Regions from separate parts of the Alteromonas sp. KS69 genome, predicted to be linked through region 1. Evidence: predicted binding sites of a transcription regulator. Region 1 holds the regulator's gene; each other region holds the start of a gene.

Region 1 (8,342 bases):
GCCGCAGCAACTTTCTCATCACTTAACGGCACGGTAAGGTTACCGTAGCATCCCGGCCAATCAGGGCAACCAAGGCCAGCATCAGTAAGGCGTGTGTAAGCCCCTAAAATGATGACTACTGCGGCAAGAAAAAGGCTAAACAGCACCAGTTTTTTCATAGCACCTCCTACCCAATTCGAGACAGTTTCAGAAGCTTTTTAATGTCAGCCAGCATGCTTCGGCTTTCCATTACAGCCGTGCTTCTGTCACTGTCTATTTGGTAATACAACATGGCGTTATTTAAGGTATCGACGATATACACACTTTGCTGTTTAAGGTTGGTGATAGGCGCATCGCTGACGCTCAAGGTATGCACGTTGGCGTACTCAGATAGTTGCTCTAGTGCTGTTACATCACTTTTTCCAGTGAACAAAACTAACGCTTGTGCCCTGTCAGACTCTTTGCCTAAGGCCAGCCACACTTGGTTCATGCTAAACAATGCATTTTCACAAATTGCATCACAATTTTCCGGCAAGACATACAACAAGCGCCATTTTGGCTCTGTGCCTTCTAAAAGCGATGAAACATCAATGGTAGGCTGCAGCAACGCACCTTTATTGGTAGCACCTTGGTTGAACCAGTCATTTTCTAACGCAAGCTTAGCTAAAATAACGGGTAGCACGAACACGGCGACCATAATAATTAATGTTTTCTTCGAGGCCGGATTACTCATATTGACGTCCTTTTTTCATAATTGCGAAACCGCCAATCAAGGCGGCTGCGATAGCAAGACCAAACCATTGAATGGCATAACCCAAGTGCTTTTCAGGAGGCATAACAACACGGTTATAACGCCTAACAAAAAGATCATTCTTTGCGGTAAGTACTACGACATAGGGTAATAAGTTAAGTGATAGCAATTCACTGGCGGTACTGATTGAAATTTGCTGAATACGTGCCGGAAAGCGTGATGCTGATGTAAGCGTTTCTTTTACTAACGGGTTATGACTGGGCTGACTCACCACCCCTTCAAATTGTTGTGAGTGGTGGCTAATTTTCACAGCCGGTAGCGAGCGCGATAAATCTGGTGCAGGCAACCAACCATAGTTAACCAAAACCCACCCTGCGTTGGTTTGCACTGGTGCCAGTACGTCGTACCCTACTCGTTGTTCATGTATTTGGTTATCGAGCAATAACACCTTGTTGCCGTTTGGAGTACCTTCAAAAGAAACGGTTCGATCTTCGGGCGCTTTCATTGAAAGGGCATCGATGAGCGACAAGCTTTCTTTCCCCTGTTTTTCGGTTATGCTAGCGATGCGTTGTTGCTTTTGTGCCATTCGGTCTAGTTGCCAGAACCCCAAGCCACACATCGCCATTACAGATAAACTCGTAATGACGATAGCGATTAATTTGGATGCTCTCACCTGATTCATTTGGCCAACCTGCACACTACTATTGAGGTTTATATGTTGATAAAAATAATCTTGGTTGCGTTGGTACTTTTCATGATCGTTAACCTTTTTATGGCCATGCGTGTCATGATGAAAACGATCCCAAAGACGGTCCTATGAGCAAATACATCGGTCGCAGGGTGCTCACTTCTGCCATCATTGTGATTTTAATTTTAGTGGCAATTGGCACCGGTTTAATTACGCCAAACCCTCGACCATACTAGGCTTGGCGGCGCTTTTATCTGCTTTTATAAAACGTAAACAAAGATATAAAGCATGACCCACACCACATCAACGAAGTGCCAGTACCAACTCCCAGCTTGAAAAGCAAAGTGGTTGTGCGGTGTAAAATGTCCTTTTAGCACTCTAAAAAACATGACAATAAGAATGATGGTGCCAAGGGTAACGTGCATACCGTGAAAGCCCGTCAGCATGAAAAAGGTATTGCCGTAAATGCCTGACTGTAGCGTTAGTCCCAAGTCACGGTAGGCGTGAACATACTCTTCCACCTGTAAGAATAAAAACCCAATTCCCAACAAGATAGTGATGCCTAACATGACGGTGAGTTGCTTGCGTTTGTTCTGCTCCAAACCTACATGGGCAAAATGCAATGTAATTGACGATATAAGTAAAATAACTGTATTAATGGTGGGTAAACCAACTGCACTCATTTCTTGTGTAGTGATGCCTCCAGGGGTAGATACTAGCGGCCACATGGCTTCAAATGTGGGCCATAGCACTTCGTTAGTCATCGCATTATTCGATGCACCGCCTAACCAAGGCACTGAAATGAATCGGGCGTAGTAGAGTGCCCCGAAGAAGGCGGCAAAGAACATAACTTCAGAGAAGATAAACCAACTCATGCCCTGTCGGTATGAACGTCCTAATTGGTCGCTATATAACCCTGACATAGACTCATCAATTTGGTTTTTAAACCAGCCCACAAGCATCACCATTAGCACTACAATCCCTGCTAGGAGTATGTGCCCGCCATAGCCGGACTCTCCTTTAGTGGCTTCAATCACGAAGTTGCCCGCGCCAACGGCAATTAAAAATAACGCCACCGCACCTACAATAGGCCACGGGCTTTGTGCTGGTACGTAGTATTTCTGATATTCGGGGTACTTCTGATATTCTTGCTGCATTACTCTCTCCTTATCCCAATACCTGTTATTTACCACTTTCAGGTTGAGGGACCATGTAGGGATTCGGTTTTGTTTTCATGTCACTCGCTCGCGCGGTCACATCAAACAGGGTGTATTGCACAGTAAAATAACTAATATCTTCTGGAAGCTGTGGGTCGACATAAAACTGCATCGGCATATAAGCCTCGGCACCAGCGCTTAAAGGCTGCTGGTTAAAGCAAAAGCATTCCGTTTTATTCAGATAGAGTGCTGCCATACCCGGCGACACCGACGGTATGGCTTGGGCCATCATATTGTTAGATGCAGGATTTCTTACGTAAAACGACACCGTATTAAGCTCCCCAGGGTGCACTTTCATACGACTAGTTTGCGCACGAAATTCCCACGGCATACCGGTATTAGTTCGGGTGATAAATTCCACCGTTACCTCACGGCTTTCATCTATTTCGATAGACTCATATACAGCAGCCGTATTCTCGGTTTTACCGTTAATACCGGTAACATCGCAAAATACGTCGTAAAGTGGCACTAGAGCGAACCCAAAACCAAACATGCCAAACACAATAACGACGAGTTTTATCACCATTTTGTTGTTTGCATTTGCTTGTGTCATGGTTACCTCCCGTGCCTACTTTTTGTGCTGATACATCACCACAATTTAGCGACTACAATGCCTGCTTTGCTTTCATTACCTGTGCTGCTTGTCTTATTTCCTACTTAACAACCGGCGGCGTTTCAAAGGTGTGATAGGGCGCAGGAGAGGGAATTTCCCACTCTAGTCCCTCAGCACCTTCCCACACTTGGGCAGATACTGGCTCACCCTGCTTCTTACAGGCTTTAATCAACAGTGCTAAGAAGATTAACTGCGACAGCCCAAAGGCAAAGCCGCCAAGGCTTATCCACTTATTAAAGTCGGCAAACTGTAAGGCGTAGTCAGGAATACGACGTGGCATACCAGCCAGCCCTACAAAATGCATCGGGAAGAAAAGCACGTTCACCGACACAAGTGAGCACCAGAAATGCCATTTTGCTAGCGCCGTGTCGTACATTTTCCCTGTCCACTTGGGTAACCAATAATATACCGCAGCCATAATCGAGAAGATGGCGCCGGTGACCAGTACGTAGTGGAAATGTGCGACCACGAAATAGGTATCGTGGTATTGGAAGTCCACCGGCACGATGGCCAGCATTAATCCTGACAAGCCCCCAATGGTAAACAATACGATAAACGCAATGGCAAACATCATGGGCATTTCAAAGGTTAGAGAGCCCCGCCACATAGTCGCCACCCAGTTAAAGACCTTCACGCCTGTAGGCACCGAGATAAGCATAGTGGCAAACATGAAGAACATTTCCATATACACCGGCATGCCGGTGGTAAACATATGGTGAGCCCATACCACAAAGGACAACAGCGCAATAGAGCCGGTGGCGTACACCATTGATGCGTAGCCAAACAGTTTTTTACGGGAAAACGTAGGGACAATTTGAGAGATAATACCAAAGGCCGGCAATATCATGATGTACACCTCAGGGTGCCCAAAGAACCAAAAGATATGCTGGAACATAACGGGGTCACCACCACCTGCTGCATCAAAGAAGCTGGTGCCAAAGAACTTATCTGTCAGCACCATGGTGACCGCCCCGGCTAACACTGGCATTACTGCAATAAGCAAGAAAGCAGTGATAAGCCAAGTCCACACGAATAAAGGCATTTTCATCCACGTCATGCCAGGAGCTCGCATGTTGAATATGGTCACAATGACGTTAATAGCCCCCATAATGGAGGAGATACCCATGATATGTACCGAGAACACAAACAATGCGGTTGAGTCACCACTGTAGGTGGTGGAAAGCGGGGCATAGAAGGTCCAACCAAATGCCGGACCGCCGCCCTCTAAAAATAGCGAGCTAAGCAGAATAAGAAAGGCGCCAGGTAATATCCAAAAGCTCCAGTTATTCATTCGCGGCAGAGCCATGTCTGGTGCACCTATCATCATAGGAATTAGCCAGTTTGCAAGCCCCGTAAAGGCTGGCATTACCGCACCAAATACCATGATAAGGCCGTGCACAGTCGTCATTTGATTAAAGAAGTTTGGCTCAACAATTTGTAATCCAGGCTGAAATAGCTCAGCACGGATCACCATGGCCATGGCACCACCAATCAAAAACATGATAAAGGCGAACCATAAATACAAGGTGCCTATATCTTTGTGGTTAGTGGTAAACAGCCATCGGGTTATTCCTTTTGGAATATGACTATGATAGTCATGATCTTCGTGATGCGCCGAGGTAACCGGCGCAATGACATCAGTTGCTTTACTCATTACGCACTCCTAGTTCCCATTAACGACGGCGTTAACATCTTTAGCCTGCACCATATCACCCGTGTTATTGCCCCACGCATTTCGTTCGTAGGTCACCACAGCCGCAATGTCTTTCAGGCTTAGCATTTTTCCGAACGCCTGCATGGCTGTGCCGGTTTTACCGTTTAACACAATATCGATATGTGCAGTTTGGTCTTCAAGCACCATCTCACTGCCTTTAAGCGCAGGGAAAACGCCGGGTAGCCCCTCGCCGTTAGGCATATGGCAAGCCGCACAAGTAGCGTTGTAAACCCGCTTGCCTTCATCCATAAGTTCATCCATCGACATATTCATCGACAGTAAACGCTGCTCTTCTTCTTTCGCTTGGCGAGCGGCTTCTTCTTGTTCATTCATCCAAGCATCAAATTCGGCAGGCTCTTTAGCAATGACCACAACCGGCATAAAGCCATGATCTTTTCCGCAAAGCTCGGCACACTGTCCACGATAAATACCCGGCTCGTTCACCTTTGCCCAAGACTCATTAATAAACCCTGGATTAGCATCTTTTTTCACTGCAAAGTCCGGTACCCACCACGAGTGAATAACGTCATCAGAGGTAATAAGAAAGCGCACTTTTTGCCCTGTGGGGATTACCAACGGGCGGTCGACTTCCAACAGATAGTTCGCGCCTTTTTCGAATTTATTTTCAATTTGCTCTCGCTGCGTCGCCATTAACGAATAGAACTCAACGTCTCTGTCCATATACCGGTAATGCCACTTCCACTGGGAACCAGTAACGACAACGGTAAGATCGGGTTCGCTGGTATCTTCCATCGCTATAAGGGTTTTAGCGGCAGGAATAGCCATAAGAATAAGAATGATGAAAGGCACTACTGTCCATGCAATTTCCACTTTTACATTTTCATGGAAGTGAGCGGGCTTAGCGCCTCTGGATTTACGGTGCAAGTACATTGAGGCAAACATAACCCCGAAAACCGCAACAGCGATTGCGATACAGATAAAGAACATCAACATATGCAGGTCGTATACTTGACCACTTATGTCTGTTGCGCCTCGCCGCAAATTAATGGAAGAGCCTTCGTCCGTTGCTGCATCAGCAAACGGTAGTGGCGAGGTAAGCAAAAGTGGAAGCCCGTAAAGCCACTTTGTCGCTTGTGTCGCCGCTTGTGTCGTTACTCGTTTCACTCAACACCTCCGTTATAACAGAAGCATTAACGCAATAGATGCGCTTCGCTTCTGGCAACTGATACCCGAAATCCAACTTTTAACTTAACTGCCCAGCATTAGTTGTAAAACAAAGTTACAGCTATTGTTATTATTTTGTTAAATACAGTATAAGAATTGCTCAATAAAACGCACAAGTCTAGTCTTTTCTAAGAAAAAACAATTGCAGCGTTTAATTTTTAATCAACGCGGTATGACAGAGAAGTGAATGACGTCACAGCGTATGGACGTTACACCGGTATTTAGCGAGCCTGTTTGAAACGCTCATTTTGAACGAGATGGGCAAATAGAAGCAGCCAATAAGTTGCTTATAATCAAAAGCTAGTTACGCACTTATGATTGTTTTTCAAACAAAACAGATGTCTAAAATAGCGCGAGTTAGCACTAAAAAAGGTGACATAAATAGGAGAAAATATGTGTGAGCGGTATTTGGTGGCTTTTGAGGAATTTCTTAGGCTTAAATACGATTATTGTGTAAGCAAGGTATGGTAAACATACAAAAAAGCGGCCTATAAGCCGCTTTCTTTACTAAATAGCTAAAAGGTTACATCCAATCAGCATTTCGAATAACACCAACGGCAATTCCTTCAATGGAAAAAGGCTCTGACGCTAAGTCGACTTTAATCGGTGAAAATTCATCATTTTCTGCGTGAAGTAATACTTCGCGACCACGCTTTTCAAGGCGTTTAACAGTAACGTCTTCATCAACACGTGCTACTACCACCTGCCCATTATGGACGTCCGTCGTGCGGTGCACGGCTAACAAGTCACCATCCAGTATACCAATGTCTTTCATACTCATACCGCTTACACGAAGTAAGAAGTCGGCGTGAGGCTGAAACAGGGCAGGGTCGACCTTATAATGAGACTCTATATGCTCTTGCGCTAGAATCGGCTCGCCCGCTGCCACGCGACCAATAAGAGGAAGACCTTCTTCTTCAGGGGTTTCATCTTCAAGAGGAATATTCAACTTAATACCACGAGAAGTGCCTGGAAGGATTTCGATGACGCCTTTACGGGCCAACGCTTTTAAATGTTCTTCAGCGGCATTCGCAGAGCGAAAACCTAAATGACGGGCAATTTCTGCACGGGTAGGCGGCATGCCAGTTTCGAGCATCGTTGTTTTAATAAGCTCGAGAACTTCTGTTTGTCTTGCTGTGAGTGGGCGCATAAAAGACCTGTCTGTCTATACAGTTCCTGTAAGTATATACACCTAAAAGGAAATGACAAGCATTGGATGCTATTTACATGCTTCGAACTGTGGGTTCCAGTTTAACTTATTTAAATTCCAGAGTAGTTAAATTATCAGGAAGCATATCTACTGTCCTTGTACTTTAGATAGGTCCTACCGTAGGAGCTTTAGCCGTCACCTTTAATCAGTATCTTTGTATCTATACACATCTGTTTGTAAAAAAAATTTCTTTGGCTAAACCTATCGTAAAATTTTTATGTAGCGATATTTCAAAGAATTAGCGGAGTGATTTATCTTGAGTTTCTTAGGAACAATTAGCGTGAGGGAATCTTGGTGCTTGAAAGGGCCTTTAGTTCGACCTCTACTTAATTAAAAATAGTTATTACTGTGTTGGAGCGCAGCCAAAATTTATTCGCTAAGTGGTAATCGTCATTCAAAACGAGAATCTCGTTCACTAGGTTGCAGAGCAAGGTAGGGATCGCTTGTGGGCAATAGATTTAATATTTTCTTTCGACAAGAGAATTCTTTCCAAAAATCTCATTTTCATAGACATTATATTCCTTTAACGAACCTATCAGTGAATACGAGGCGTTGCTAGAGTTTAATCGCGTACGAGGTAGTAGCTTTGAGGGAGATTTATAACTAACAAATAGGCTCAAACATAGTAAAGTTAATTTTGATTAGTGTGGCTTCAATTGAAGAGGTTAGTTATTGTACTGGCAGTGTAGGTACACTAGTTGCTGACTAATGTCTTTGGTACTAGTTAGAGTAGTAAGGGAGTATTTCGCACAATCAGGGCTAGCCAGAATTAACAGACAGTCTTGAGCTAAAAGCGGCCAGTGAATTTGAAGGAACTCAATGACTGTTGTGTACGCAGGCCGTGTGAAAACTCATATTTATGATTGCTGCTTCAAATAGAACGATATAGTAATTCTGAGGGCACTAACATTTTTGGATAAGTGTCGCCACAACTCTCATGTCTTCATTGCAGATATGAGACCGCTAACGTCCATGATATTCATCA
Region 2 (8,342 bases), on a different contig from region 1:
TAGGAAAAGGCTTCAAGCAGACACAAAAAAGCTGCGTTAAGAGACCATAAAATATGGGCCTTAACACAGCTTTCAATTAGATAAGTAATAAGCGCTTATTTAATATAAGCGCGTGCTATTACTGACCTTTAATTTCAGAGCGACCTTTATAAGTTGCAGCATCACCTAGCGCTTCTTCAATGCGAAGAAGTTGGTTGTACTTAGCAACACGGTCTGAACGACATAGTGAACCAGTTTTGATTTGGCCAGCCGCAGTACCTACTGCTAAATCAGCAATAGTGGCGTCTTCTGTTTCGCCTGAACGGTGAGAGATAACAGCCGTGAAGCCTGCATCTTTCGCCATCTTAATTGCGTTCAAGGTTTCAGTTAGTGAACCAATTTGGTTGAACTTGATAAGGATTGAGTTACCAATACCGTTATCAATACCACGCTTAAGAATCTTGGTGTTAGTTACAAATAAGTCGTCGCCAACAAGTTGTACTTTTTCGCCAATTTTATTGGTCAAACTTGCCCAACCGTCCCAATCACTCTCGTCTAGACCATCTTCAATAGACACAATAGGGTACTTGTCAGAAAGGTCAGCTAGGTAATCACCAAAGGCTTCAGAATCGAAGCTCTTGTCTTCACCAGACAATACGTATTGACCATCTTTGTAGAATTCAGATGCCGCACAATCGAGTGCTAGCGTAATATCTTCATTCATTTTGTAGCCAGCGTTTTCTACTGCTTCAACGATAACCGCTAGCGCTTCAGCGTTAGAGCTAAGGTTTGGTGCGAAACCACCTTCGTCACCAACAGCCGTGTTTAGGCCTTTAGCAGAAAGTACTTTCTTCAGTGAATGGAAAATTTCAGCACCCATGCGAAGGGCTTCTTTGAAGCTCTTTGCGCCTACTGGCTGTACCATGAATTCTTGAATGTCTACGTTGTTGTCAGCGTGCTCACCACCATTGATGATATTCATCATAGGTACTGGCATCGAGTATTGACCAGGAGTGCCGTTAAGATCTGCAATGTGCTCGTAAAGGGCAACGCCTTTCTCTAAGGCCGCTGCTTTAGCTACTGCTAGCGATACCGCTAGAATGGCATTTGCACCATGAGTTTCTTTATTTTCTGTTCCGTCTAGGTCAATCATGATAGCGTCAATATCAGCTTGTGCTAGTGCGTCTTTACCTAAAAGCGCAGGGGCAATTTCATCGTTAATAGCGGCTACGGCTTTCATTACGCCTTTACCTAAATAACGAGACTTGTCACCGTCACGAAGTTCTAATGCTTCGCGGCTACCTGTTGAAGCACCAGATGGAGCAGCAGCACGGCCCATAACGCCTGATTCTAAGTACACATCGGCTTCAACGGTAGGATTACCGCGTGAGTCCAAAATTTCGCGACCAATAATGCGACTAATTTTCGCCATGTTTTTTCCTTAACAATTGTTTGGAAACACAAACGGGAGCAAGTGTTCCCTTATTAGAAATTAATGATTCTCTTTTTGATACTGTCCAGCAGCAGCGACAAACCCTTTAAATAATGGGTGTCCATCACGAGGGGTTGACGTAAATTCAGGGTGGAATTGACCCGCGATAAACCAAGGATGGTCAGGTATTTCGATAACTTCTACAAGTCGTTTATCAGTGGACAAACCACTTACCTTTAACCCTGCGGCTTCAATTTGTTCACGAAGGTTGTTGTTAACTTCGTAACGATGACGGTGGCGCTCGTAAATTTCAGCACTGCCATACATTTCATGCACCTTAGTGCCCTCAATTAAGTGGCAAAGCTGACTGCCTAAGCGCATAGTGCCGCCGAGGTCTGAATTTTCACTACGTATTTCTGTGGTACCTGCTTCATCAAGCCATTCTGTAATTAAACCAACAACCGGATACGGTGTCTCAGGATCAAATTCAGAACTATTGGCATCTTCCATACCCGCTACATTACGCGCAAACTCAATAAGCGCTACCTGCATACCTAGACAAATACCTAAATAAGGCACTTTGTTTTCACGGGCATAGCGTGCAGTGGCAATTTTGCCTTCGATACCGCGCTCACCAAAACCACCAGGCACTAATATAGCATCTAGTTTTTCTAAAATTTGCGCGCCTTTACTTTCAACGTCTTGAGAGTCGATATAGTGGATATTTACGGTTAAACGGTTCTTCAACCCAGCATGTTTAAGGGCTTCGTTAACTGACTTATAAGCATCCGGCAATTCAACGTATTTACCAATCATACCGATGTTAACTTCAGCAGTAGGGTTAGACTCTGCATAAAGTACCTGTTCCCATTCTGATAGGTCGGCTTCTTTACAGTCTAAACCAAAACGGTCTACCACAAGCTGATCCATTCCTTGCGCTTTAAGTGCTGCTGGAATGCGGTAGATGCTGTCTACGTCTTTAAGCGATATGACCGATTTGTCGTTTACGTTAGTGAACAACGCAATTTTAGAACGCTCAGTCGATGGTAATGCGCCTACAGAGCGGCACACTAGAATGTCTGGCTGAATACCAATCGAACGAAGCTCTTTCACTGAGTGCTGGGTTGGTTTCGTTTTTACTTCGCCTGAAGCTGGCATATAAGGCACTAAGGTTAAGTGCATGTACATCGCTTTTTCTCGACCTAGTTCGGTGCCTAGTTGACGAATTGCTTCTAAGAAAGGTTGTGATTCGATGTCACCTACCGTTCCACCAATTTCAACAATAGCCACATCGTGGCCTTCAGCGCCTTCAACCACACGGCGCTTAATTTCGTTGGTAATGTGTGGAATAACCTGAATAGTGGCGCCTAAGTAGTCACCTCGACGTTCACGTTTTAGTACTTCTTCGTATACCCGTCCGGTAGTGAAGTTGTTACGCTTGGTCATACGGGTGCGAATGAAACGCTCGTAGTGACCAAGGTCAAGATCGGTTTCTGCGCCATCATCGGTAACAAATACTTCGCCATGTTGAATAGGGCTCATGGTGCCTGGGTCGACATTAATATACGGGTCGAGTTTTAACATGGTGACGGTGAGCCCGCGAGCTTCAAGAATTGCGGCTAACGACGCAGCGGCAATACCTTTACCTAGCGATGAAACTACACCACCGGTGACGAAAATATAATTTGTCATGCGAAACCTAGAACGTTGAGTTGTATTGGGTAAATATGAGTGTAGTTTAGGAACTAAACTACCCATACTTTGGACGGGTTAATAGTATACGCAAGTTAGTGTGAGCAAACAATCTGTTTGCCCACACAATCGCTTCTTTTACCTATTTGAGCGTGGCTTTCGCCGCAAGCGCTGTTTTTTATGACTGACTTAAACGCTTGAGCGTGTAAATAAGGTCTAGTGCTTGGCGTGGTGAAAGTTCATCTGGGGATAAATTTTCCAACGCTTCTACAACCGGATGGGGTTTATCTGGGAACAACAGTTGTGACTGAGATTGTAAGGAACCATGCGCCGTTGACGCTGCTTTTTTGTTGGCGCGTCTATCGTGCTGCTTGCCAGTTTCATCCCCAATGTTAGATGATTTATCAGTTTTAATATCAGCACTGGATTCAGTTTCAGAAATAAGATGCGCGTTTTCCAAAATAGCGAGTTTTTGCTGCGCCGCTTTAATAACCGGCTTAGGTACACCTGCAAGTTGTGCAACCTGTAAACCAAAGCTTTTACTCGCCGCGCCATTTTGTACGCTATGCATAAACCGGATGGTGTCGTCGTGCTCTACCGCATCCAAATGAACATTAACTACACTTTTCTCGGAATCAGGTAACTCGGTAAGCTCAAAATAGTGAGTTGCAAATAAGGTGTAAGCATTCAGTTTTTGGGCGAGGTAGCTGGCGCACGCCCATGCGAGCGATAAGCCATCGTAAGTACTGGTACCGCGGCCAATCTCATCCATTAACACTAACGAATGCTCGGTGGCATTGTGCAGAATGTTGGCGGTTTCCGTCATCTCTACCATGAAGGTTGAGCGACCAGATGCTAAATCGTCAGAAGCGCCAATACGAGTAAATATTCTATCAATTTTACCAATATGGGCGTTTTGTGCGGGCACATAGCTGCCAATATACGCGAGCAGCGCAATTAACGCGGTTTGGCGCATGTAGGTTGATTTACCGCCCATGTTAGGGCCGGTAATAATAAGCATGCGCTGGCTATCGTTAAGTGTTAATGGGTTAGCAATGAACGGGTCTTTCATAACCTGTTCCACCACAGGATGCCGACCTTCTTCGTAGGTCAGCGCGCTTTCCATACTTAACCTTGGGCGATACCAATCCAGACTTAACGCGCGCTCGGCAAAACAGCATAATACGTCGAGTTTGGCCAATGCTGCGGCCGTTTCAATTAGCGCATTTAGGCTTGGCGCGACTTCATCGAAAAGTGCTTCATAAAGCTGTTTTTCGAGGGCTAGCGCACGACCTTGACTGGTAAGTACTTTATCTTCGTGCTCTTTAAGCTCTGGGGTGATAAAGCGTTCAGTATTCTTAAGCGTTTGCCTGCGAATATATTCGGCGGGCGCTTTGTCGCTATTGGCACGACTAATCTCGATAAAGAAACCATGAACCCGGTTGTAGCCTACTTTTAGGGTTGAAATGCCTGTGCGTTCACGTTCGCGTTGCTCCATGGCGTCAAGATAATCAGTAGCACCTTGAGACAATTTTCGAAGCTCATCTAATTCGCTATTAAAGCCTTCAGCAATAACCCCGCCATCGCGAATAACCACAGGCGGGTTATCGATAATCGCGTTATTTAATAAAGCTTGTAGCTCTGGGTAAGTACTGACGGCCTGTTTTAATTCATTTAGCTGTGCAACGTTATACGCCCCCAACGCTTCTTGAAGGTCGGGCAGGGTATTCAACGCGTTTTTAAGTCTAGCGAAATCCCTGGGCCTTGCTGAACGTAATGCCAAACGTGCCATTATGCGTTCAATATCGCCAATCGTTTTTAAATGACCGCGAATAGCATCTGGCTCATTGTCGATAAGTGCTTCAATGGCATCTTGACGGTTATGTAATTCGTGTTGATCGGTAATAGGCGAGTGAATATAGCGTTGTAGTAACCGGCTACCCATGGCGGTAGTGGTCGTATCCATCACGCTAAACAGGGTATTTTCAATGCCGCCGGCTAAATTGTGGGTAAGCTCTAGATTTCTGCGGGTAGCTGCATCTAATTGTACGCGGCTGTCTTGCTGTTCTTTTTGAATACGGCGAATATGGGGAAGGGCTGTACGCTGGGTATCTTTCACATATTGAAGCACACAACCGGCGGCGCCAATGCCTTTGGTTAAATCTGATACCCCAAACCCCGCCAGTTCTTTCGTTTGAAACTGAGCGGTTAATTGTTCGGTGGCGGTATCGATATCGAATTCCCACTCGGGCCGCCGACGCAAGCCTTTACGCTGTTCAATCAAGGGTAAGCTTTCAAAGCCTTCAGGATAGAGTAGTTCAGCAGGATTAATTCGTTGTAGTTCACCTAACAAGGCATCGTCGGTGTCGCACTCGACTACTACAAACCGGCCACTGGTGACATCTAATGTAGCCACGCCGTAATGCATACTGTGACCGCAAACTGCCGCTAGTACATTATCGCGGCGTTCTTCTAATAAGGCTTCATCGGTAACCGTACCTGGGGTAACAATGCGCTGAACTTGGCGCTCAACTGGGCCTTTGCTTGTAGCTGGGTCGCCAACTTGTTCGCAAATCGCCACTGACTCGCCCATTTTCACCAACCGGGCTAAATAGCTTTCAACCGCGTGGTAAGGAACGCCAGCCATAGGAATAGGATCGCCACCGGATTTGCCCCGTGCGGTTAATGATATATCAAGCAGTTCTGCGGCTTTCTTGGCATCATCGAAAAACAACTCGTAAAAGTCGCCCATACGGTAAAACATAAGAATGTTAGGGTGCTGCGCCTTTATCGTTAAATACTGGCGCATCATAGGAGTGTGTGATTCCAAAAAATGCCTCGTGCTTTTTATTGCTGCTACTTGCGATAACTCAATTTGTTATATTAACAGAAGAATTATTAACAGAAGAGTGATTAAAAGAGCAGGAGTGCTAAAATAATCACTTTTCGTATTTGCTGTGTATTATTGATACGAGTATGGAATTTTCAACCATTTCCTGAACTCATTAGTTAAATGATAGCTCTCACCAATAAGTACATCGGCACAGCCTAATGCTTCAAATTAATGCTTTAACGGCCGAAGCTGATAATAGCGCTGATAGCGATAAAGGACATTCATGGTATCTGACAATATAACAGAGATGGTGACGGCGCTGGGTAATGCGCTTCGCCGTAAAGGCTGGACGGTTTCAAGCGCAGAGTCTTGCACCGGGGGCGGCGTTGCGTTCGCCTTTACCAGTATTGCTGGCAGTTCGGATTGGTTTAATCAAAGTTGGGTGACGTATTCAAACGACGCAAAAATACGTGAATTAGCTGTAAAGCCAGAAACTCTAAATGCACATGGCGCGGTGTCAATGCAGACCGTTGAAGAGATGGCGGCGGGCGTTAAGCACAAGAGCGACGCGAATGTCGTGGTAACCGTAAGCGGTATTGCAGGCCCAGGTGGCGGCAGCGAAGAAAAGCCTGTGGGTACTGTTTGGTTTGGGTTTATCTGTGGTGCTAAGTCAGAAACGATTAAGCAGGTTTTTGCTGGAGACCGAGAGACTGTTCGTCTGCATGCAATAGAATTTGCGATTACCCATCTATTGGCGATGTTGGCTGATTGAACAGACGGTCATCTAAGATGCTGCCAATAAGAACCCATTAAGCAAAATAAAATGAAAACTCAGGTTGAAACTGTATGCTTGTACAGTATAGAATGCACGCAACACTTGGTAAGGTGTCGGTAAGCAAATGTTGATGCAATGAATGCTAGCTGTATAGATGAATAATACTGTTAGTAAAGATAGCTAGTATAAATAGCAAAGGCAGCTTCAACAAAGACATCACCAACTAAAGAATTTAACCGCTAATCCTAGAGGATATTGACGTGGACAGTAATAGATCTAAAGCTTTAAGTGCCGCACTTGGGCAAATTGAAAAGCAGTTCGGTAAAGGCGCTATTATGCGTTTAGGCGACAACCAAGCGATGGACATTGAGGCTATCTCTACTGGTTCACTCACCATTGATATCGCTTTGGGCATAGGCGGTTTGCCATGTGGTCGTGTGGTAGAAATTTACGGACCTGAAGCCTCGGGTAAAACGACACTTACCTTGCAGGTAATTGCAGAGGCTCAAAAGAATGGTAAAACCTGTGCCTTCGTAGATGCTGAGCACGCACTTGATCCAATTTACGCGTCGAAGCTAGGTGTAAACATCGATGAGCTTTTAGTTTCTCAGCCTGATACGGGTGAACAAGCGCTTGAAATTTGTGACATGCTGGTTCGTTCTGGCGGTGTTGATGTCGTTATTGTTGACTCGGTTGCTGCCCTTACGCCAAAAGCGGAAATTGAAGGCGACATGGGTGACTCACACGTTGGTTTGCAAGCGCGATTAATGTCGCAAGCATTGCGTAAACTTACCGGTAATATCAAGCGTTCAAATACCTTGTGTATCTTCATTAACCAAATTCGTATGAAAATTGGTGTAATGTTCGGTAGCCCAGAAACAACAACCGGTGGTAACGCACTTAAGTTCTACTCTTCAGTACGTTTAGATATCCGCCGTATCGGTGCGGTCAAAGAAGGCGATGAGGTAGTAGGTAACGAAACTCGCGTTAAAGTAGTGAAAAACAAAGTAGCACCGCCATTTAAGCAAGCTGAATTCATGATTCGCTACGGCGAAGGTATAAGTAAAGAAGCTGAGCTTATCGACTTAGGTGTTAAGCAGAAATTGGTTGATAAGGCCGGTGCTTGGTACAGCTACAAAGGTGATCGTATCGGTCAGGGTAAAGCGAACGTAATGAAGTTCCTAAAAGAAAACCCAGCTATTGCCGATGAGATTGAAAAACAAATTCGCGCTGAGCTACTTTTACCTAAGACAGTGAAAGTAGAAGAAGCACCTGCTGCAGAAGATGATCAGCAGTAGCTACTAAACTGACTATAAAATAGCGCATTTGTGTTATTTAAAAGCCCACCAAATGGTGGGCTTTTTTGTGTTCAAAAAACATACTTTTTAACACTTTAATTCTATATCTTGGATTGAATTAAAATAAAAAAACAGTAAAGCTGTAATAAAAATAGAAAGGCAAAGACTAGTACTGTAAGCATTCGATTTAAATAATAAAAAAAGGGAAGGGATAATGATTGATATATCTAGTCTTGCTAAACGCTTTGAGGTGGAGAACCCCAAAAAGCTAAGTGAGCAAGAGAAAAAGGATCCACGATTAAAAGGGCGCTACTTTCAATCAGTGAAAGATGT
Region 3 (8,342 bases), on a different contig from region 1:
CATGTTGCGCATTGCCATACACGGTACCTGCAAAAATTTTTAATGTCGCCATTACTTCCTCATTATCTTTTCAAATCGTGTGGGTTTCCCGTTTAAGCATCACACTTTCTAGCCCAAACCTTAAACCTGATATTCTTGCCACGCATCTAACACTCGTTGCATTTCTGAATGCATTCTAACAAACACCGATAGCCACTTTCCGGTTATCGGGTGATAAAAACCCATCTGCGTACAACTTAAGGCCAAATTCTGAAAACTAAAGTGTGTTTGCAAAAATTTGTTCTGTTTTCCGTCTCCGTGGGTGGTATCTCCCAAAATAGGGTGCCTAATATGTACCATATGACGACGCAATTGATGTTTGCGTCCTGTCGAGGGCAAAAGTTTTACTAATGAATAGCGGGCGGTTTCATATTTACCTACGGCGAAAGGTAATTCATAGTTCGCTAAACTTTCGTATACCGTTGTGGCTTGCTGAGGTGCCTGCTGCGGGCGCTTATGTTTATCGGCAATTTTATCGTAACGATATTTGAGCGCATAATCGATGAGCCCTGAATGTTTAACATAACCACGAACAATAGCGTGATACTGCTTTTGCACCTGCTTATTCATCAACTGCTGGCCAAGCAGCGCCGCTGTTTTACTGTCAAAACTAAACAATAGTACACCGGATGTGGGCCTATCTAGTCGGTGAGCGGGAAATACGTGCTTGTTGAGCTGATCCCTTAATGTCTGCACGGCGAAGCGAGTTTCATGCCTGTCGATAGGACTTCTGTGCACTAATAAACCCGGCGGTTTATCAATGGCCACGATATGCTCATCTTGATATAAAATATTAAGCGGCGGGTATGGCTGCACACTATTGCTGCCAGCCTTTTCACTTGGGGTTTCACATTGGGTAAATGGAAATTCTTCAGGCATAAATTACTTCTTATTGCGTTCGGTAAGTTTATCAAGTGCAAGCAACTGAACTAGGATAGATTCGGGACAGTCTGGTGCATACATATGCGCTGCAGGGGAAATTGCCATCTTCCCTGGTAGCTGACCCATCGCTATTAAGTAATGACATTTAGGCACAAAAACATACGCCAGCCATTCGAAAAAAGACAGGGTATCAATAGCAAAAGGGGCAGTACTGGCTAATTGCGCCTTGCTAGGTGATTTGTTCGGCCACGTTTTAGTTTGGCGCATCGCTGTTTCTAGCGTATTTAAATGATACTCGAATTCTTCTATTAACTTCATCGTCATTACATGGTTTAAGGTTTGCCGTATAGATCTGGACGGCAGTATACCAGAGGCAGCACTCATTCCGCTCGCACCTTTAAAAGAACAATGCCTTTGCCTGTCGGCAACTAAAATATGCTAAACTTTGCGCCCTAAAATCAGTTTTATGAAGTGAGAACGCCTGAAATGAACGCAAACAGTATTAACTCTATCAGCGAATTTTTATTGCATGCAGGTACAGAATATATTGTTTTTGATATGGGTCGAAGACTTACCGCTTTAGACAATCAGGCGTTTTTGGATATTGAGAATGGCTCAACTGTTGCGCCCTTCCCTCGCCAGCAACATGCGTGGTTCGGCATTGTTTTTTGGAATAAAAATAGCTCAAATCAGCACTATATTTGGTTTATCAAACTCCCTCTAGACGAGCAGGGATTAGTGGTAGCGGCTTCAAGAAACCATTTTCTGCAAATTATTGTCGATGCACTAGGCCAATCAATTTCTGATGATTCTGAAGCGGCTAACACATTGCCAGATAATCCTTATTCATTTGTGCCCGCGCAGTCATTACTTGCGCAATTTAATGCACTGGTTCGCGCGAAGCTGAATCAGCCGATTAGCGTCAGCGCACAGTATGTTATCGCCTACGTGAAAGCGCCGCAGGTGGCTGACTGGCAAACCATTCCCTTACAGGCAATTGCGGATGTGGTCATTAGATTAGACTCAATGGAAAACGCTCAAGAAGTGCAAGACAGTGTGCTGCGTAACTTTTCACTTTTTGCCGAACCATTTCAACGGGCTTTTATGGAAATGGCCGAAGTTGCGAACGTATCTGAGCGGCTTAACCAATGCATGCTTTCAGTGTTAGACGGTGATGAAATAAGTTTAGCCGCGCTACGGGGTTTGTCTTGTGAGACCAAAAACGACACTATATATACGCAATTAGTGTCTCACTTTGAAGCTAAGAAATTGAACCGATTAGATATATTAAGTGTTATTGCTGCCCGCCATTTTCAGCAAATGGACGAGAAATTACTGCTGCTATTTTTTGAAGCGGTTGCCGAGGTCGATAACCAAGAAAACTATAATGGCGACGTATTCCGCGGCTTCTTCTCTGATCTTGTTCAAGTACCCCAGTTACGTGAATTAGTACTAGGCATACTAAGAACCCCAGAACGCAGTGACTTACTGGCCAGCGCAATTGGCACGCTGTTTTCACAAACTAAGGGGTAATGAATGACACTTCTTGAATTAACCTTATGGTTGGGCTTAGGCTTTGTCGCCTTTCAGTTTTGGCGCATACGAAGTATTTCCGAATTTACTGATAGTTACCTGCGCCAGTACTGTAAAAACAATCAACTGCAACTGCTCAGTATTGCCAGAGCCAAAACCCGCATTACCTTCAACTACAGCAAGCCTGATTGGCATAATATCTTTGTGTTTGAATTTTCCGGTAATGGTGAAGACAGATACAGCGGAGAAGTGGAGTTAGTAGGCAAACATATTATAAGAACTACCTTACCACCTCACAGAGTTAATTAAGTTCTTCGGATTCGTTAGCCCGCTATAGTATTAGGTATGAACGAGATGACTATGCCGAGCGGAATGGGCGTCTTTAAACGTGAGCGTTTTAGTGGCAACGCCAAAAATTACGCAAAAAAAAGGGGTAGCCTCTCTGCTACCCCTTTTCCTGGAATTTTGAGTTTCCCTCTCTGCGTTCCTTTGCGACTAAAATCTTCCCGATTAAAATCCATATACGCCCCTTTCCATCTTCTCTCGCGTGTTCCCGTGCGAGTTACCCATCCTTGCGTAAATCCCTTTCCATTTATCCTAAGCATCCCACCTATCCTGCACGTGGGGGCCTCATCCTAAGGCTGTTCCTTGCCAGCAAAAGCTAGTGTTCCTATCCTTTCATCCTTTCTACATTACACATCCTGTGCAACTAGCTCAATCCTTAAGCGGTCCGTTCGTTCCTGAGCTGCCTTGCTCTTGCGCATCCTGCGCAAACTATCCTTGCTTAAGCCTTCCAAGCTTTCCTTTACGATATATCCTATATCTTTCCTTTTTATGACGATCCTTCGCCAAATCCTTTCTACTTCCTGTTGCGATTCCTTATCGCTTGCGCTTTCCTTGCTTGTCTCTTTGGCAATTCCATTTCAGCACGTCCGGTGCGCTTATCATCCCTGTGATGCTTCCTGCTATTCCATCTCCCCTCACTCCTGTTAAGGGATTCTCTTCCTTAAGTTGTCCAAGGTTGTCCTTAAAATCATCCTGACTCATCGTGTTTCCCTGTGACGCCATTAATAATATCCCTACCAAGAATTCCCGCTAGGCAGAATTACAATAAATTAAGGAGAAAATAAGGAGTTAATATGATCTGAAAATGAAAAACCTATAAAAATCAACAACGTTAGACTTTAGTCTAGATATAAACCACGAAAAAAAACCCACATTTCCTACACTTTTGTAGGAAATGTCGTACAAAGCTTGTCGTCATTATGACCAATTGCGAATTTTGCCGGTCATTACAGTCGCCATTAAGACGAGTATTTTCTGTACTGAGATTGATTGATGAGTATGAACCCACTAAAATACTGTACAAATAAACAGTATTTTTGAAGTGTATGCTTAAATTTATTCCTATCACTGCACAAGCGGGCATCGTAGGCTTCGAGTCGCCTGCTGCAGAATATACCGAACTAGGCTTGAGTCTAGATTCTCTGCTTATTGATAAACCTGCTGCTACCTTCATTGGCTACGCACAAGGCAAGTCGATGATGGACGATGGCATTCATGACGGCGACCTGCTGATTGTCTCAAGAGCTGAAGATATTTCTGACATGTGCATTATTGTGGCGACCTTAAACGGTGAGTTCGTCTGTAAGCGTGTAGACAAACGCCACGGCTGCTTGCGTTCTTCATCACCCTTGTACAAACCTTACTTTTTAAAAGAAGGCGATGAATTTTCAATAGAAGGGGTGGTAACGCGCTCCATTAGGCTTCACAAAAAACTCTCCCGTCGACTAGGAGGTGAGTAGTGTTTGCGCTAGTAGATGTCACTTCTATGTATGCATCGGTCGAGAAAATCTACAACCCTAATCTGCGAAACAAACCCGTTATGGTGTTGAGCAATAACGATGGCTGCGTGGTCGCAGCCTGCCCTATTGCCAAAAGATTAGGATTTAAAAAGTTCGTTCCCTATTTTCAGGTGAAAGAGGAAGCAAAAAAAGCAGGGGTTGTTGTTTGCTCGTCTAACTATGAGCTTTATGCCGATGTGTCTTCAAAAATGTTTTCTGTCATGTCTCAATTCTGTGATGAATTGCACGAATACAGTATTGATGAAGCTTTCATGCGCTTTTCGCCACGCCTACATGATAGTGAATGGCTGGCCCTAGGCTATGAGATAAGAAAAACTATTTGGCGTGAGGTAAAGCTTCCCGTGGGCGTTGGATTTGGCCCCACTCCAACCCTTGCTAAAGCAGCTAATCACGCTGCAAAAAAGCTGGACGGCTTTCGAGGTTCAGCGGTTATTAATACGCAGCAAGAAAAGCAGGCATTATTACCCCGCATGGCAGTAGCAGATGTATGGGGTATTGGTGGGCGCTTGGAAAAACGATTGATGGCCATGGGTATTAATAATGCCTATACACTGTCACAACAATCCCCCGCTAAAATGCGTAAGTATTTTTCTATTGTGCTAGAAAATACAGTGAGAGAACTTCAGGGTGAACTAAGAATGACGTGGGATGAGATAAGACCCGCTAAAAAAGAAATTTACAGCACCCGTAGTTTTGGAAAGAGAGTTACCACACAAGATGAATTGAGAGCAGCGTTAGCCACCCACGCTGAAATAGCCACTAAAAAACTACGCGCTCAACACTCACTCGCTCACAGCGCCACCTTCTTTGCGGCAAATTCGCCTCATGACGATAGCAGATATGTTAAGCAGTCGGCGCTTTCCAGCTTTGCTGTTCCTACCAATGATACTCGACATATTATTCACGCAGCGTCTGATGCGCTCAATAAACTGTTTATTCCAGGCGTGCGTTACTACAAAGTGGGTGTGGGTCTGTTGGACATTTGCGACGAAAAATATCGCCAAGACGATTTATTTACACCCAGTACGGACAACTCGGCATTAATGGCAGTGCTTGACAGTACAAACGCTAGATATGGCAGAAACACGATGCATTTTGGGGCTAGGGGCTTTCAACAAAATTTTGCCATGAAAAGAGACTTCTTAACGAAAAGAGCCACTACCCGATGGGAAGAGATCCCGCGCATTAAATGTTGATACGTCGGATAGCTTCTTTCCCGTGTTAATAGCGGTGCATGCTTTGCCTGTTGGTAACTCAAGACTGTTGAGCGAAATACGCCAGAATTTCAGCCTTGGTCATTTCTTTTGTTTTATTAGAAAAGCAATAGTAGTGCGGGCGTTGATCGCTGAAGTACTGCATATCCATTTCTAACCCATCTAGTGCTTGAAATATACCGACAGGAATATTGTACTCACCGGTCTCATTGAGCTTGTAAAATAGATGAGTACCACAGTTGCCACAAAAACCGCGAGAAGCCCAATCTGACGACCGGTGAATGCTAACGTTATTACCACTAGAGGTCGTGTCTTCGAATTTGACCTGCGTACCGCATTGTAATGCAAACAGCGCCGAACCGCCCCACTGTCTGCAAGAATCACAATGGCAAACAGTGAATTTAGGGTTAATATTCTCCGCCATTACGGTAATAGCCCCGCACAGGCAACTTCCTTGCGCACTTAGCATTTGCATACCACCTTATTTATTAAACAACGTAAAGTCCTCACCCAGTTTACGCATTTTTTATGACAATTTATGCAGGCTTTCGCCTAAACATTACATCGCCTTTTACGTGAGATAGGCTTAGCTCTCCCACCACATCATAGTTATCGTCGTTAAAAAAGGGCTTGTGTTTAGCTACTGTAACAAACACTGCTACCCCTTCACTTTTAGCATCTTCTTCCACTACGCTGTCAATAGCACCTAATAGTGTATGACCTAGTCCATGGTGTTGATAATCAGGGTGAACGGCAATAAAACTTAGCATATGAAAGTTAACCGCAGGGACTAGTGCGCGAACTTTTTCTTCTTTTTCTAGCATTTGCTTTGTGCCGAAAAGGCCAGCGGTAAGTAGCATACGCAAACGCCAATGCCAGTAACGCCCAGAACCAAATGCAGCGTCTGGCGCGGTAAGGCATGCGACCGCGAGTAGTCGCTCGCCATCGAACAGCCCTACAATAGGTTGCTCTGCCACCCAAAAAGCGTTTAACTCTTCTCTGATAGCAGAGCGCAACCGACTCTCATAACCTTCTTTTTCAGCCTGAAATATGTCGCTAAAAAGTGGATCATCTACGTACGCATTAAATAATATAGAAGCAGCAACCTTCAAATCATCTACACCAAGGTAAATGGCTTTGATAGCTTCAAGGGATGACACAAGTGGCTCTAATGCTTCATTGACCCCTTGTGCATTCATCGCTTGGCCGTCGGTTAGTGTGTCATTTGTCATAGGTGCAGCCCTCAATAATCTATAAATTAATAGTCACAGAATGCAAAAAGTGACCAATTAATGGTCACTTTACGGCAAAAACACCAAGATGTTAAATTAATGTTACTCTTAATTCATTAGGTGGTAAGCGCTATCACCCCACCCTACTAGGCCACTATCTTTAAATACTATTGGCGTACATTCATCTTTCGTTGTTATGCCATCACCCATGGTTCTTTGAGTACGATAAAACAATACGCGATAGGTACCGTCTTGCTTTTCATAAAGCTCGTTGAAATCAGCCACCCCCATTTTTCTTAATACGCTTTCATAGCTCATTCCTGTTTCAAGGTTCGAGATATGTTTGCGGTTATTGTATTCTCGGTCTTCTACATCAGTACCATAATGGCTATCACTCCCCCCACCTACAGATACCACGCAACCAGTAAGTAAGAATGATGATGCTAATGCGAGTGGTAAGATAATCGATTTCATGTGATTTCCTCTGATTTTTATCGTTTGTAGTTTTGTTATATGCAATTAGGTAATCAAGAATGAGACCAATTGTTTAAGCTTCTGATTTTAATAGCTTTAGTTAAATTTAGTGATTATTAAATTCATAACACGTGGTTTATTATATTAATTAGTGGTCAGTTTGACACAATTTATTGGTTAAAAACCCTAGCGAAATCAAGCTTAAGTGGATAAGCTGGACGTCTTGTAATTTATTGGCGAATGAAATGTCACTGCAAAATAATAATCTGCAGAAATTAATGATTGTATGTCAGCAAATGGTGCAAAAAGGGACATCGCCTTCTGTGGCACTACTTAGAGCAAAAGCGCCTTTTAAAGCATCGGTAACAGAGGCTATTGAAGCTATCAAACATTTTAATGCTGCGAATGGCGCATCAGATCCTGCATCTATTAACGGGAAGGAAGTAGAAACCATTGCGTCGCTTTCAAAACGGGTGGCGTTGCTTGAACAGCAAATGGCGATGCTACAAAAGCGGCTAGAAGCATCTATTGAGTAAGCCTAAACACTTAATAAAGTCCCTGACGTCACTAGCTTTAAACGCCACCTTCATTGGTAACGACTACATGCCGTGTCTTTTTTCAGCACGGCATGACACAAAAAACTCATTCAGCTCGTAGTGTGGCTATGAATGCCGGCAGGCTTGGCGAAATGACTTTTTGTGGTGGCCTTCCAACTTGTTCTAACACCACTTCTCCAGTGCTATTTAACACACTCAAAACAAAATCATCTTCATCGGTTAATGCAAAAAAGAGTGTTGGCGCTTGTTTCAGTCTCTTTTTCATTAATAGGTGTCCAATTAAATTTTGTTGAAGCCGCTCAAAGTCTTCTTCATTCCAAACTTGCAATAACTCACAAGCCCCATGCTCTGCAGCTACTGGTAAATTGTTACTGAAAAATTGGGTAAAGAACTGACAAAAATCAGCGTTGAGCTTAATGTCTAATGCCTCTTCAACATTCTTAAAACTTAGCGCAGACTGCTGACTGTCACTTTGGCGCTTGGGCTCCCACGGTACCAATTCACCCTCATCACCCTGCTTTAAGTAGCAAGGTGAGGGCCATTGAC

The links. Region 1 encodes LexA, which represses DNA repair genes until DNA is damaged. Its sites were predicted from a motif close to TACTGTATNNNNATACAGTA; they were not measured.
Region 2: a site for LexA is predicted at 6,777-6,796, ahead of recA (recombinase RecA). Genes of this name have one in related genera too.
Region 3: a site for LexA is predicted at 3,814-3,833, ahead of C7Y69_RS05370 (LexA family protein). Genes of this name have one in related genera too.

What each region holds. Positions count from the first base shown of each region.
Region 1 covers NZ_PYHU01000006.1:106,920-115,261, forward strand. The annotation lists gene C7Y69_RS06225 (COX15/CtaA family protein) at 1-158, opposite strand, end outside; gene C7Y69_RS06230 (hypothetical protein) at 167-712, opposite strand; gene C7Y69_RS06235 (SURF1 family protein) at 705-1,412, opposite strand; partial or broken gene C7Y69_RS22015 (DUF2909 domain-containing protein) at 1,446-1,654, shown strand; gene C7Y69_RS06245 (cytochrome c oxidase subunit 3) at 1,679-2,575, opposite strand; gene C7Y69_RS06250 (cytochrome c oxidase assembly protein) at 2,601-3,188, opposite strand; gene ctaD (cytochrome c oxidase subunit I) at 3,289-4,902, opposite strand; gene coxB (cytochrome c oxidase subunit II) at 4,912-6,024, opposite strand; gene lexA (transcriptional repressor LexA) at 6,671-7,297, opposite strand.
Region 2 covers NZ_PYHU01000005.1:496,343-504,684, reverse strand. The annotation lists gene eno (phosphopyruvate hydratase) at 119-1,411, opposite strand; gene C7Y69_RS05585 (CTP synthase) at 1,472-3,103, opposite strand; gene mutS (DNA mismatch repair protein MutS) at 3,282-5,915, opposite strand; gene C7Y69_RS05575 (CinA family protein) at 6,220-6,708, shown strand; gene recA (recombinase RecA) at 6,972-8,009, shown strand; gene C7Y69_RS05565 (ABC transporter ATP-binding protein) at 8,224-8,342, shown strand, end outside.
Region 3 covers NZ_PYHU01000005.1:453,717-462,058, forward strand. The annotation lists gene C7Y69_RS05345 (flavodoxin) at 1-52, opposite strand, end outside; gene truC (tRNA pseudouridine(65) synthase TruC) at 121-918, opposite strand; gene C7Y69_RS05355 (YqcC family protein) at 922-1,305, opposite strand; gene C7Y69_RS05360 (DUF3549 family protein) at 1,408-2,454, shown strand; gene C7Y69_RS05365 (DUF3301 domain-containing protein) at 2,458-2,763, shown strand; gene C7Y69_RS21510 (hypothetical protein) at 3,334-3,501, opposite strand; gene C7Y69_RS05370 (LexA family protein) at 3,846-4,259, shown strand; gene C7Y69_RS05375 (Y-family DNA polymerase) at 4,259-5,515, shown strand; gene C7Y69_RS05380 (GFA family protein) at 5,574-6,002, opposite strand; gene C7Y69_RS05385 (GNAT family N-acetyltransferase) at 6,070-6,732, opposite strand; gene C7Y69_RS05390 (DUF3192 domain-containing protein) at 6,874-7,239, opposite strand; gene C7Y69_RS05395 (hypothetical protein) at 7,485-7,775, shown strand; gene syd (SecY-interacting protein) at 7,882-8,342, opposite strand, start outside.